Linked DNA regions of Dinghuibacter silviterrae. The protein of the gene in region 1 interacts with the protein of each later gene in a pairwise test. Links are inferred from orthologs where the notes say so. Each region holds a gene or a part of one and is shown in the gene's direction. Other genes may lie near its edges.

Region 1 (8,223 bases):
GAATTGAAGAGGATCAGGGGTTTGATCTCCCGTTCCATGGAGACCAGGTTGACGATAGCGCTTTGGTAGTTGGCCTGGTATATATAAAGGTCGTTCTCGTCAACCGCTTTTTGCCGGTCTTCCAGCGCCTGGACACGCAACACCAGTTTGTCTGCTTTTTCCTTGACGTCTTTGGTTTCCAGGATGGACTTGTCCAGGGCGTCGACCCTTGCATCGAGGTTGGTGACGGTGGAGTCTATGGACTTGGTCCGCCGGTCAAGGGTGGTCTGTATCTCCCCCAGGACCTTGTCTTTCATTTGCTTGTCGGTCAACGTATCGACCGTTTGCGCATGGGTACCGGTTGCAATCAGGAACAACCCGCTGGCGCAGGACAAGAGTAGGATATGCTTCATTGGATGTCCTTTTGGTGTGCTAAAGGTAAGGGCATGCAAGTTTCGAGCCGGGGACGGCCAAAAAATTTATGTTTTTTTTAATGGCTCGGGCAAACGCTTAAGCCCCAGCGACTTCCTGTTCGTGTTTCATCATCCGCTCGGTCCGGCGGCTGACAAAGAAGAGCAGCAGGGAGGCGGCACCGGCCATAAATACGAAGAGCATAAAGAACTCGTTGAGGTTGCTCATATGATAACCCAGGAAAGCGGTGGTTTTTCCTTTTTCGGGGTAAAAGGTGCTCAGTACCCCGGCCAGTTTATTGCCCATGGCGTTGGCCATGAACCAGACCGCCATCAGCAGGGATGCAAACTTGACGGGCGCAAGCTGGTTGACGAGGGACAAACCGATGGGGGAAAGACACAACTCGCCACAGGTGTGCAGGGCGTACATACCGGTCAGCCAGATCATGCTGACCTTTATACCGGGAGGAACGTCCTTGACGCCGTAACTGATCCAAAGATACCCGAGGGCGAGAAAGAAGAGACCAAACGCCATCTTGGTGGGGGAACCTGGTTCCCATTTGCCCAGTTTTTGCCAAAGCCAGGCAAAGAAGGGGGCGAAAGCGACCACAAAAAAGGAGTTGAGCGATTGGAAAACGCTGGGGGGGACTTCTCCCAGGACCACGGACCGTTTGCCCGTTGTGGCCAGGTAGATACCAACGCCCCACACGGCGACGGTGAAAAGGCCCAGTAAGAGGAAAACCGTTCCCCTGAGTAAAGCGTCATCGGGTCCGGCCAGCTTTTTCCGGGCTCTGCGGAAAAGGACGATGATCACGTAAAACAACACCGCGAGGGTAATATAGATCGCCCAGGTGGGGATATGCCAGTTCAGGGTTCGTTGGGTTTGTTCGTCTGCGAAAAAGGTTAGGGAATCACCCGCCTGTTCAAAGGCCGCCCAGAAGAAAATGACGAAAAAGCAAACGATAAAAATGACGCCCACATGCCTCTTTTGTATGGCCGTCAGGCTTTTGTCCGAAAAAATGATCAAGGCGATGGCCACCGGCGCGGCGATCAGCAGGTAGGACAGAAAGGGGAAGACCTTGTCGTCCGCGTAAATGAGCCCGATGCTCAGGAGCACCATTCCCAAAAGAATGCCAACGACCGCTACCGGGCTGATGATCTTGCCGGTAACGCCTTCCGGCGTCAACCCGAGCACTTTCTTTTCGGGGGTGACGACGTACCGGTGGTTGAAGATACGCAGGGTGATGATGCTGAGCATCATCCCGATACCCGCTACCAGGAAAGCCCAGCGATAGTCGGCAGGATTGCCGGTATCCCCCACCAGGCCACACACCAGCGGCCCCAGCATCCCACCGGTATTGATCCCCATATAAAAGAGGGTGTAGGCGGCGTCTTTACGCCTGTCCCCTTTGGGATACAACTCGCCCACCATGATGGAGATGTTCGGTTTGAAAAAGCCGTTCCCGGCAATCATAAAACCGAGCCCTGAAAAAAACAACAGGGTGGCGAGTTGAGGAAGGGTGTGGTAGACCGTGCCGCAGGCAAAAAGGATGATTTCCCCGATCGCCATGACCACACCGCCCGAGAGGATGGAGCGCCGGTTGCCCCAATACCGGTCGGCCATGAAGCCGCCGACCAGGGGGGTGAGGTATATCAGGCTGAGGTAGCTGCCATATACATTGGAGGCAAAAACTTTATCGAAGAGCAGGGCCTTGGTCATAAACAGGATGAGCATGGCGCGCAACCCGTAGAAATTGAACCGTTCCCACATTTCCGTGGCGAAGAGGATATACAGCCCTTTCGGATGGGCTTTGGCAGCATTCTCGGATGGAGTCATAGTATGGTGGCGGCGCCGGAGGCGCCCTCAGGTGATAAAACGCCAAAGTAGTACATTTTTGATATTTATACTGTCTTATTGCGATCTTCGCGGCCATGAACATACTTTTATTGGGATCGGGAGGCCGGGAACACGCGTTGGCTTGGAAACTGGCGCAAAGCCCCCGTTGCAGCCGTTTATATATAGCCCCCGGGAATGCGGGGACGGCCACCTGCGGAGAGAATGTCCCCCTGGAGGCCACGGATGCCAAGGGTCTGAAGGAATTTTCCGTACGGCAGAAGATCGATATGGTGGTGGTGGGTCCGGAAGAACCCCTGGTGAAAGGGGTCTACGACGCCTTTAAAAACGACCCGTCGGTGCAACACATCCCGGTGATCGGCCCGTCGGCCGAAGGGGCCCAACTGGAGGGAAGCAAGGCATTTGCCAAGGCCTTTATGCAGCGTCATGGCATTCCTACGGCGGCTTACAAGGAGTTTGACGATATGGCCGCGGCGGAGGCCTACATCGAAAATCATCCACTGCCCGTCGTCATCAAGGCAGACGGGCTGGCAGCGGGTAAGGGTGTGATCATTGCCCAAACAAAAGAGGAGGCGAAGAACGCCCTGGCCAGCATGCTCGTGAGCGCGGAATTCGGTGCGGCGGGCGCCAGGGTCGTCATCGAGGCGTTCCTGGAAGGCATAGAACTTTCGGTATTCGTGCTCACCGATGGCCGGAGCTACAGGATCCTGCCGGAGGCAAAGGATTACAAACGGATCGGGGAAGGGGATACCGGACCCAATACCGGCGGGATGGGCGCGGTGAGCCCGGTGCCTTTTGCAACCCCCGCGTTTATGAAAAAGGTGGTGGAAAAGGTGGTGGAACCCACGGTGAACGGGCTGCTGGCGGAAAAGATCGACTATAAGGGTTTTATATTCCTGGGGCTGATCAATGTCGGCGGGGAGCCTTTTGTCATCGAATACAATTGCCGCCTGGGGGACCCTGAAACGGAGGTTGTCCTGCCCCGGCTGCGGAACGACCTGGTTGACCTCCTGGAAGCGGTGGCCGGAGAAAGGCTGGACGAGGTTCGTCTCGACATTGACCCCCGCACAGCCGTGACCACCGTCGCGGTGTCTGAAGGCTATCCGGGCGCCTATCCGAAGGGCAGACCGATAGACGGCCTGCCGCTTAGTACCGGATCGGCTGCGGATGTACTGGTTTTCCAGGCCGGTACCACCCCCCGGGACGGAAAGGTCCTGACAAACGGGGGAAGGGTCCTGGCCGTGACCGCTTTTGGGGACACCGTCACGCAGGCAAAAACCTTGTCCAGGGAGGCTTTGAAAAATATTCGTTTTGAAGGCATGTATTTCCGGAAGGATATCGGCTATGAATTCCAATAATCCCTATTTTTATAGTCTCCATCACGGCTATGCCCTCCAGTTAGCACCGGCTGAAATTAAAGCCGGGGCGAAGTTGCGGAATTGGATTATTTACTTGAATTTTGCATGCAAAATTTATGTAACATCGTAGGCTAAAACGGGCCTGGTGGGTCGTTTTATGTTGAAAAAGAAATAACTACAATGGGACTTTTTAACTTTTTTACGCAGGAAATAGCCATTGATCTGGGTACAGCCAATACCCTGATCATACACAATGACGAAGTGGTGGTGAATGAGCCGAGTATCATTGCGTTGGACCGGAACAATCCGAAAAACGTACTGGCAGTGGGGAAGAAAGCGCTGTTGATGCACGAAAAGACCCATGAAAGCATACGTACCGTGCGTCCTTTGAAAGACGGTGTGATCGCGGACTTCAATGCAGCGGAATTGATGATCAGGGAGCTCATCAAGATGATTTATCCCAAGCGTCCGTTGTTCCCTCCGAAGTGGAGGATGATGATCTGCATTCCTTCCAGTATCACCGAAGTGGAGAAACGCGCGGTGCGGGACAGTTCCGAACAGGCAGGGGCGCAGGAAGTATACCTGATCCATGAACCCATGGCGGCAGCACTGGGGATCGGCATAGACGTCGAAGAACCCGTCGGGAATATGATCATCGATATCGGTGGTGGTACCACGGGGATCACCGTTATCGCGCTGGCGGGGATTGTTTGTGACCAATCGATCCGGATTGCCGGGGATGAGTTCACGGCCGACATCATGGAAGCACTGAGACGATACCATAGCCTTCTGATCGGGGAGCGTACCGCGGAGCAGATCAAGATCCAGATCGGTGCGGCGACCAAAGACCTCGACAATCCCCCGGACGACATCCCGGTGAACGGCAGGGACCTGGTAACGGGTATCCCCAAGCAGATCATGGTGAGCTATCAGGAGATCGCCGAAGCCCTGGATAAATCGGTTTTCAAAATAGAAGAGGCCATCCTTAAGGCCCTTGAAATGACGCCCCCCGAACTGGCCGCGGACATCTACCGCCGGGGCCTTTACCTCACAGGTGGCGGGGCGTTGCTCAGGGGATTGGACAAAAGACTGGCGGGCAAGATCAAGCTGCCCGTGCACGTGGCGGATGATCCCTTGAAGTCGGTGGTCAGGGGAACGGGTATCGCGTTGAGGAATTACCAGCGCTACCCGTTTGTGATGCGGTAAGACCTTAAAATCCATATTCCGGTGCGCAATATTTTCCTGTTTATAAGGCGGTATTTCCACGTGTTGTTGTTCGTTATCCTGGAGATCATCAGCCTTTCCATGCTGTTCACCTATAATCGCTACCATGAAGCCTTTTTCATGGGTATCGCCGGGGACGTGACGGGAAAATTCTACGGTCAGTACACAAAGGTCCACGACTATTTTCACCTCAGGGAAGAAAACGACCGCCTGGCCCGTCAGAACCTGGCCCTGCTGAGGGCGTTGCCCGGTAACTTCAAGGCGACGGGAGACTCCGTTCTGTTTTTAAAAGATTCTATACCGGTAGACTCCCTGGGACACGTCCGGAAGTTTGTCTGGAGGGGGGCACTGGTGATCAACAACTCCATAGCGCTGGCGACCAACAATTATATTACCCTTGACAAAGGGGCCGCCGATAGCATCCGCAAGGATATGGGCGTGATCGGACCGGACGGGGTAGTGGGTACCGTCGTCAATGTCAGCGAGCACGTTTGCGTCGTGATGAGCCTGTTGCACCGTCAGAGCCGCGTGTCCGGCATGTTGCGCAAAACAAAGGACGCAGGCCCCATCGAATGGGAAGGTAGCGACGCCAACATCCTCACCATGCGGGACATCCCCAAAAGCGTGCGGGTGGCCAAGGGGGACACGGTCGTGACCAGCACCTACTCCGATAAATTCCCGTCGGGAATCCCCATCGGTACGGTGGTGGACATCACCAGCGACCCCGCCAGTAATTTCTACATCCTCAAGTTGCGGTCCGCTACCCGTTTCGGGCGCCTGGAACACGTCTATGTTGTGGAGAATACCCTGCGCCAGGAGCAAATCGCCCTGGAAGAAGCGACCAAAAAGCTGATCAAATGAGTGACCTGCTCAAAAATATAGGGAGGCTGCTCCTCTTTGTCCTGGCCCAGGTGTTCGTCCTGAACCAGATCCCCCCGCTGCATTCCTTTATCATACCTTATATCTACTACCTGTATATTCTTTGGCTGCCCTTTGCCACGGGCCGGTTCGTACTGATGATTGCCGGTTTTGCCTGCGGCCTGACCCTGGACTACTTTACCAAGACCCCGGGGCTCCACGCCGCCCCCTGTGTGCTGATCGCCTATTTCAGGCCCTTTCTCATCAACATCCTGGTACCGCAGCAAGGGGCGGAAATGAACTACCGGGAGCCCTCCGTGAAAAGCCTCGGGTTGGCGCCTTACCTTACTTATGTATTGATCCTGACGTTGTTGCACCATTTCTGTGTATTCCTGCTCGAAGCCCTTCAGTTCGGGGGCATTGTTTATTTCATCGGTAAAACCCTGGCCTCCACCGTGGTCAGCATGGTCCTCGTCATTATCCTGGAATTACTTTTCCCCCGCAAACAAAAGTTTATTACAAACACATAAACGGTATCCGTAATTTTATGGTGTAATTAAAATCCAATCCCCCTTGTAATGTCGGTGTTTAACCAGTCGCGTCAGACGGTAGTCCGCTTCATATTTACCGCTGTTTTTTTCGTAATCATAGCCCGGCTATTTACGCTTCAGGTGATTTCCGGAAAATATCAGAAACTGGCTCAGGACAATGCACTCCTGAGACAGGTGGTGTATCCCAACCGGGGGATCATCTTTGACAAAAAAGGGAGAGCCATCCTGGACAATACGATCATGTACGACCTGACGGTGACGCCCGCCCAGGTCAAAGGAGTGGACACCGCCTCGCTTTGCGCCATCCTGGGGATCGACACCGCTGAATTCCGGAGCCGGATTGTAAACGCCATTGTCAAAAACGGCCGCAGCCGTTCCTCTGTTTTCGAATCCCTGTTGTCTCCGGAGAAATACGCCCGCATCAGCGAAAGCCTTTTTAAATTCCAGCCCGCCTTCAACCTCCAGGAACGCCCTGTGCGGACGTATCCGTATCATACCGCCGGCGCCCTGTTGGGTTACGTAGGCGAGGTAGATTCTGCCTTTATTCGCCGGCACGCGGAGCTGGGGTATCAGCCGGGCGACTATGCCGGCCGGTCGGGTCTGGAGAACGCCTATGAGAAGGAACTCATGGGGCAACGCGGGATCCGCTTTCTCGTCAAGGACAACCTCAACCGTCCCCAGGGTTCTTATGCAGGGGGCGCCTTCGACACGCCCGCCATTGCCGGGAAAAACCTCTACACCTCCATCGACGTAGACCTGCAACAATTTGGAGAGAAGCTGATGACGAACAAGGTGGGCTCGATCGTTGCCATAGACCCCACTACCGGCGGTATCCTCGCCCTCGTCAGCAGTCCTACCTTTGACCCCAACGACCTGACCGGTCCCGACCGGAATAAGCATTTTTCCGAGATGTATCAGGATCCCGCCCTGCCGATGTATAACCGGGCGATCCAGGCGACCTATCCTCCCGGGTCCACCTTTAAACCCCTGGATGCACTGGTGGCGCTCGACAACAACGTGATCACGCCTTCCTTCGGGGTGGACTGTCTCGGCTGGTACTATGGCTGTGGGACACCCCGTAAATGCCTGGAGAAAAACCCCGGTCACGGCCGAAACCTGACCCTGGCCATCACCCATTCCTGCAATACCTTTTTCTTCACCGTTTTCCGGATGATCGTCGACCAGCACGGGGACGTCGAAAATGGGTTGATGGGCTGGAAAGGATATATGAACTCCTTTGGACTGGGTCACCGGCTGGGCATCGACCTTCCCGGTGAAAACACCGGTAATATCCCGGACACGTCGCATTTCAACAAGGTCTTTGGCCGCCGTCGCTGGAATTCCTGCACCCTGGTGTCCCTGGGTATCGGGCAGGGCGAAACCACCGAAACACCCATGCAAATAGCCAACAGCATGTGTCTGATCGGCAACAAGGGATACTATTATACACCCCATATCGTAGACAGCATTTCCGAGGGCGATACCGTGCTCGACAAATACCGCGTAAAACACGTCACTACGCATATCCCCGACGACATCTTTGAGAAAGTCAAGGATGGGATGCAGGGCGTGGTGGAAGAAGGTACGGGTCAACAGGCGCAGGTCCCCGGCATCATTGTTTGTGGAAAGACGGGTACGGCCCAGAACTCCTATAAGGGGGTGCAACAAAAAGACCACGCGCTCTTTGCCGCCTTTGCGCCGAAGGACAACCCCAGGATCGCCATCGTGGTCATTTGCGAGAACTCCGGTATGGGGGGCAACTCCGCCGCCCCTATCGCCGGTTTGATGATCGAAAAATACCTCAAGGACAGCATCGCCGATAACCGCAAAGCGATGATGGACCGGTTGATCAGCACCAACCTCATTCCTCCGCGCATCTACGAAGCAAGGGACTCGCTGGCAAAACTGAGGGCGCTCCGGGCCGCGCAGAAGAAGGAAGAAGAAGACAGCCTGCCGTCTGCGTCGGATGAGGTACCACAACCGGCGGC
Region 2 (5,901 bases), 150 kb from region 1 along the record:
GACGGCGGATGGTAGACAGCGCGGAACTGGAGGCCATCCTGACCGACCAGCATACCCGCCACCTCGTGGGGACGCCTTCCGGGTCCATTTCGATCCGGAGGTTGGAGAAAAGGATAGGGGACAACCCCTGGGTAAAAAAAGCGGATTTGTTCTTTGATAGCAAACAAGTGTTGTGGGTAAAAGTGATCGAAAGGGAACCGGTCGCCCGGTTGTTTACACAGGAAGGCTCGTCCTTCTACGTAGACCTCGACGGCGCCCGTCTTCCGCTCAAAGACTACTTTCCCGTTCCTCTTCCGGTCTTTACCTCCTGTCCGCTGGACAAGAGGAACTGGAATGGGCCGGACACCGCCCTGGCACGGGAGATTGCAGCACTCAGCGTTTACCTGCAGGGCCATCCGTTTTGGATGAACATGGTCCAGCAGGTCGACGTCAACGACGCCCGCCAGTTCGAACTGGTACCCGCCGTGGGGGACTACGTCCTGAGGATCGGCGACACCAGCGACCTGGACCGTAAGTTCACCCGTCTTAAAGTGTTTTACGAGCGCGTCATCCCCCGCGTGGGCTGGAACAAGTACGCCGTCGTAGACGCCCGGTACACGGGTGAGATCATCGGTGTACGGCGCGACGCCCAAAGCGCTTCGATCGACACCGCCAAGGCGGCGGCCCTGTTAAAGGACCTGATCGAGCAGGGGCGGACGGCGATGCGCGACACTGTTGTCCGGGCAGCGCCCGTTCCGCGGGAACCGGTACCGGACATCGATAGTACGCGGTCGCTGGTGCCGGATGAGGGGGCGGGAGCGGCGGCTGCCGCGAGTGGGGCCGCGCACAGCGCGACGAAACCCGCGGCCGGCGCTCCGAAGCCGGGCTCCGGCGGCCAAAAGCCGAAAGCCGTGCTGCCGCCAAAAAAGAAAAAGTGAATTATGTTCAACGATAAAAACAAGGTATTATATGTATAACGAACAACCCATCATTGTGGGGCTGGACATCGGCACCACAAAGATCGCAGCCATAGCGGGCCGGAAAAATGAATATGGCAAACTGGAGATCCTGGGGTTTGGTCGTGCGAACTCAAACGGTGTCCAACATGGGATGGTCCTCAACATCGACCAGACCATCAAGGCCATCCAAACGGCCCTGGAGAACTGCTATGCCTCGAACCCAAACCTCGAAATCAACGAGGTCTATGTGGGGATCGCCGGGCATCACATCAAAAGCCTCCAGACCCGGGGTGATATTGTGCGCCAAAACACGGATGAAGAGATCTGCCAGCGGGAGATAGACCAACTGATCAACGACCAGTACAAAACCTATATCCCGGCCGGGGACCAGATTATCGACGTGATCCCGCAGGAGTTCACGGTGGATAATTTCCAGAATATTCCCAACCCGATCGGTTATAGTGGTGTAAAGGTGGGCGCCAACTTTCACATCATCACCGGTGACAAGAATGCCATCCGCAACATCCATCGCAGCGTCGACAAGGCGGGGTTGCGCACCCGCGACCTCGTGTTGCAGCCACTGGCTTCCGCCGCGGCGGTGATGTGCGAGCACGACCTCGAAGCCGGGGTGGCCATCGTGGATATAGGCGGGGGCACCACCGACCTGGCCGTTTTTTATGAAGGCATCCTTAAACACACGGCCGTTATACCTTTTGGCGGGGAGAACATCACCAACGACATCAAGACCGGTTTAGGCGTCCTCAAGACCCAGGCCGAGCAGATGAAGGTGCAGTTTGGTTCCGCCCTGTCGGACGAGGCCAAGGGGAATGCCTTTATCACCATCCCCGGTCTGAGGGGGATGGCGCCGAAGGAAATCAGCGTCAAGAACCTGGCACACATCATCCAGGCGCGCATGAGCGAGATCCTGGACTTCGTTACCTATCACCTCAAACAGGTGGGTTTGGACAACCGGCTGCTCAACGGCGGCGTCATCCTTACCGGTGGCGGTGCCCAGCTCAAGCACCTGATCCAGTTGACAGAATACGTGACCGGGTTAAACGCCCGTACCGGCTTCCCCAACGAGCACCTGGCGGCCGGGCATATTGAGGAACTCGCCAAGCCCATGTACGCCACTTGTATCGGGCTTATCCTCAAAGGCTATAACGTCTATGAGAACAACGAAAACCTGCTCCACGAAGGCGGGAAGAAAAAGACCGTCAAGGAAGAACAGGACGTCACCGAAGTGGCGCTGGACCGGGAGGAAGGGATCGGAACCATCAAGGTCAAGAAGCGCAAAAAGAACATCAAGAATTTTATGGATTCGATCAAAGACGGTCTGATCGACCTGTTCAAGGAAGAAGAAGACAGCCAATTGTAAAAGGTGTCGCGACACCGTTAATGATACCCCGTACCCTCGATACTTACTAACCATTTTAAAAACAGTGTGTATGATTCATTTCGATTTGCCGAAGGAAAAGTCTTCCATCATCAAGGTCATCGGTATCGGGGGCGGTGGGAGCAATGCCGTAAACTTTATGCACGGCCAGGGGATAGAGGGTGTAAACTTCATCATCTGCAATACGGACGCGCAAGCGATCGCCAATAGCAAGGTGCCCAATAAGATACAACTGGGCCCTCACCTTACCCAGGGATTAGGCGCCGGGGCCAACCCCGAGATCGGGCGCCAGGCCACCGAAGAAAGCCTGGAGGAGATCCGCCGCATCCTGGAGGTCAATACAAAAATGGCCTTTATCACCGCCGGTATGGGCGGTGGTACCGGAACGGGCGGCGCACCAATCGTGGCCCGCATCTGTAAGGAAATGGGGATCCTCACCGTGGGGATCATCACTACGCCCTTTACTTACGAAGGCAAGAAACGCATCCAGCAAGGGGAGGAGGGGATCAACCGGCTCAAGGACCACGTGGATACCCTGCTCGTCATCAGCAATGATAAGCTCCGTCATCAATACGGCAACCTCAAGATGAAGGAAGCCTTTGCAAAAGCGGACAACGTCCTGGCTACTGCAGCCAAGTGTATCACCGATGTCATCAACAGCACGGGTCAGATCAACGTTGACTTTGCGGACGTTTGTACCGTGATGCGCAACGGAGGTGTCGCCATCCTGGGCAGCGGAGCGGCAGAAGGAGACAACAGGGCCCAACGCGCCATCGAGCAGGCGCTCAATTCACCGCTGCTCAACGACAACGATATCCGCGGCGCCAAATGGATCCTCATCAACATCAACTCCGCCGAAGGCGAACACGAATTCACTATGGACGAGGTGGACATCATCCAGAACTACCTCCTCAGCCAGGCCGGTCCGAATTCCGATGTGATCATGGGTCTGGGCTACGACAGCAGCCTCCAGGGCAAGATCGGGATCACGCTGATCGCCACCGGTTTTGAACACGAGGGTCTGACGGCCGACGAAAAGGCCGCCGCTATGCAGGCGCCCATTCCGGAGGAAAAGATCGTGATGACGCTCCAGATGGAGACTAACGAGAAGAAGCCGAACGGACAACAAGCGCTTTTTGCCGAGCCCGGTCGGGCGACCGCGCCTTCTGCCGCCGCGCCGGCACCCGCCGCCGCGATACCGCCGCCGGACAGCATGGCCCCCAGCCTCGTAGAACCCGCTGCGCCCGCCGGCGACTTCTTCATCAGCCGGGTGGACAATCCAAAAGCTCCGGCTAAAGAGGAAAAGATCGTGATGCCCTTGCAGGACCTCTCGGCGGAAGTACCGCCGACGGTCACCCGCGCGGAAGTGCCACCGGCCGCCGCCCGCGCCGAAGCGCCGAAGCCCGCGCAGCCCCAGGCCGCCGCGCGCCCCGCGACGGGCACGCCCGACGCCTCGAAAACGCCGGTGCCGCCTTCGCGCCCCACGGCCCGCCCGGACACCACCGGCCGCGGTTTCCTGGCCCGCCCTTCCAACATCTATGACGAAGAGCCCCAGGCGCCCAAGCCCACCCCATCCTTCCCGGAGGAAGCGCCGACGTTTGACATGCAACTCGTGATCAAAGATCAGCCTTCTCAACCCCGGAACCCCCAGCCTGTTCTTCCGTATACCCCGGAACCCACACAACCGGGGCCGGACGAGATGGACGAGCAACGCCGTAAGGCTGCCGAACGGCTTCAAAAACTGCGCAACCTTTCGTTTAACGTTAATGCACCGGACGGGGGCAACGAATTCGAAGCCGTACCCGCCTACGTGCGCCGGAATATGGAACTGTACAATACCGTCAATTCCATCGAGAATTTCTACAGCAATTATACTGTCAAGTCTTCCGAGGACAACAAGGGGGAGATCAGCACGATCAACACCTTCCTCGAAGGCAAAAAACCGGATTGATAGCCCGCCAGGGCGCTGTCCGTAACCTATATACAGGCAAGTGCGTTTTTTTGATTGTGGTACAAAACAAAGGGGCTGACCGTTGCGTCAGCCCCTTGTTATTTCTGCCCTACCTTTGCAGCATGAAGCAGGGTCCAAGAGTATTGAATATCAACGATTATACGTATAACCTTCCGGAGGACCGGATAGCCCAATACCCCCTGGCGGAACGCGACGCCTCCAAATTGCTGGTATATAAAAACGGAGGAATCACCGAAGCCCCCTACCGCGACCTGCCCGCGCACATCCCGCAGGACGCTTTCATGGTCTTCAACGATACAAAGGTCATCGAAGCCCGGCTGCTGTTCCGCAAGGAAAGCGGCGGTCAGATAGAAATTTTTTGCCTGGAGGCCCTTGGCGTTGAGCCCACGACCGCCATGATGCAACAAGGGGAAGCCACCTGGAAGTGTCTCGTGGGCGGGGCGGGGAAGTGGAAAACGGGCGCACTGATACGCACCTGGGAGGGCGTCACCCTGACGGCAGAAAAACTGGGCCAGGTACCGGACGGCTACCAGGTGAAATTTACCTGGACGCCGGAGGAACTGCACTTCGCGGAGGTATTGCACCGCGCCGGTCTTGTTCCGTTGCCCCCCTATCTCCACCGGTCATCGGAAGCGCTGGATACGGAACGGTACCAGACCGTGTACGCGCGAACCGACGGGTCGGTCGCAGCGCCGACGGCGGGTTTACATTTTACGCAAGGATTAATCGAAGCACTGCGCGACAAGGGCGTAGACACCGGTTTTGTCACGCTGCACGTCGGCGCGGGGACGTTCAAACCCGTAAAGGCGGACCGGATGGAGGACCACGTCATGCACGCCGAATGGATCGACGTTACGCGCACCTTTATACAAACCTTACGCGACACCAAAGGCCCTGTGATTCCGGTGGGGACCACGGCATTGCGCACCCTGGAAAGTCTTTACTGGATGGGCGTCAAGGCGCAGGGCGGCACAAAAAATCTGGACCTGACGCAATGGGAGGTCTACGAGGATCTGCCCCAGGAGATGACAACAAAACAGGCGCTGGACGGTTTGCTGGAATGGATGGACGGAAGGGACAGGCTGGTCGCCCAAACCCAACTCCTGATCGCGCCGGGATACCGGCCCCGGGTGGCCAGGGCGCTGGTGACCAATTTTCACCAACCCGGATCGACGCTGCTCCTGCTGGTGGCGGCATTAATAGGAGTGGACTGGAAAAAAGTCTATGCGTACGCGCTGGAACATGATTTCCGGTTTTTAAGTTATGGGGATGGGAGTCTTCTTTGGTTCAAAAAATAGAAAGCCTACCTTTAAAGAAACACGCAACCTTGGCCAAAAGGTCCTTAAACAACGTAACCCTGGCGGGACTGGTGATTGCATTGGGGATTATTTACGGCGATATTGGTACCTCCCCGCTTTATGTATTCAACGCGATCATCAACGGGCGCGTCATCAGTGAGGAGCTCATCTTAGGTTCCCTGTCCTGCATCATCTGGACACTCACGCTACAAACCACCATCAAGTATGTGATCCTGACCCTGAAAGCGGACAACCGGGGGGAAGGGGGGATCTTTTCCTTGTATGCATTGGTGCGCA

The links.
Region 2: the proteins of EDB95_RS05560 (region 1) and ftsA interact in binary tests that used the Escherichia coli proteins (3 or more experiments, as listed by UniProt). The link is inferred for Dinghuibacter silviterrae from one-to-one orthologs.

The regions. Positions count from the first base shown.
Region 1 is NZ_SODV01000001.1:1,250,482-1,258,704, forward strand. Bases 3,020-5,795 are described here. They hold EDB95_RS05560 (rod shape-determining protein), read left to right. Parts: upstream 3,020-3,782; coding sequence 3,783-4,808; downstream 4,809-5,795. Other genes in these bases: purD (phosphoribosylamine--glycine ligase), read left to right, coding at 3,020-3,602; mreC (rod shape-determining protein MreC), read left to right, coding at 4,830-5,687; EDB95_RS05570 (rod shape-determining protein MreD), read left to right, coding at 5,684-5,795. Also shown: EDB95_RS05545 (hypothetical protein), read right to left, coding at 1-392; EDB95_RS05550 (peptide MFS transporter), read right to left, coding at 490-2,226; more of purD, read left to right, coding at 2,322-3,019; more of EDB95_RS05570, read left to right, coding at 5,796-6,214; mrdA (penicillin-binding protein 2), read left to right, coding at 6,263-8,223. UniProt on the Escherichia coli protein: Forms membrane-associated dynamic filaments that are essential for cell shape determination. Acts by regulating cell wall synthesis and cell elongation, and thus cell shape.
Region 2 is NZ_SODV01000001.1:1,403,029-1,408,929, forward strand. The notes cover bases 171-3,132. They hold ftsA (cell division protein FtsA), read left to right. Parts: upstream 171-948; coding sequence 949-2,316; downstream 2,317-3,132. Other genes in these bases: EDB95_RS06250 (cell division protein FtsQ/DivIB), read left to right, coding at 171-917; ftsZ (cell division protein FtsZ), read left to right, coding at 2,387-3,132. Also shown: more of EDB95_RS06250, read left to right, coding at 1-170; more of ftsZ, read left to right, coding at 3,133-4,285; EDB95_RS06265 (S-adenosylmethionine:tRNA ribosyltransferase-isomerase), read left to right, coding at 4,408-5,604; EDB95_RS06270 (KUP/HAK/KT family potassium transporter), read left to right, coding at 5,634-5,901. UniProt on the Escherichia coli protein: Essential cell division protein that assists in the assembly of the Z ring. May serve as the principal membrane anchor for the Z ring.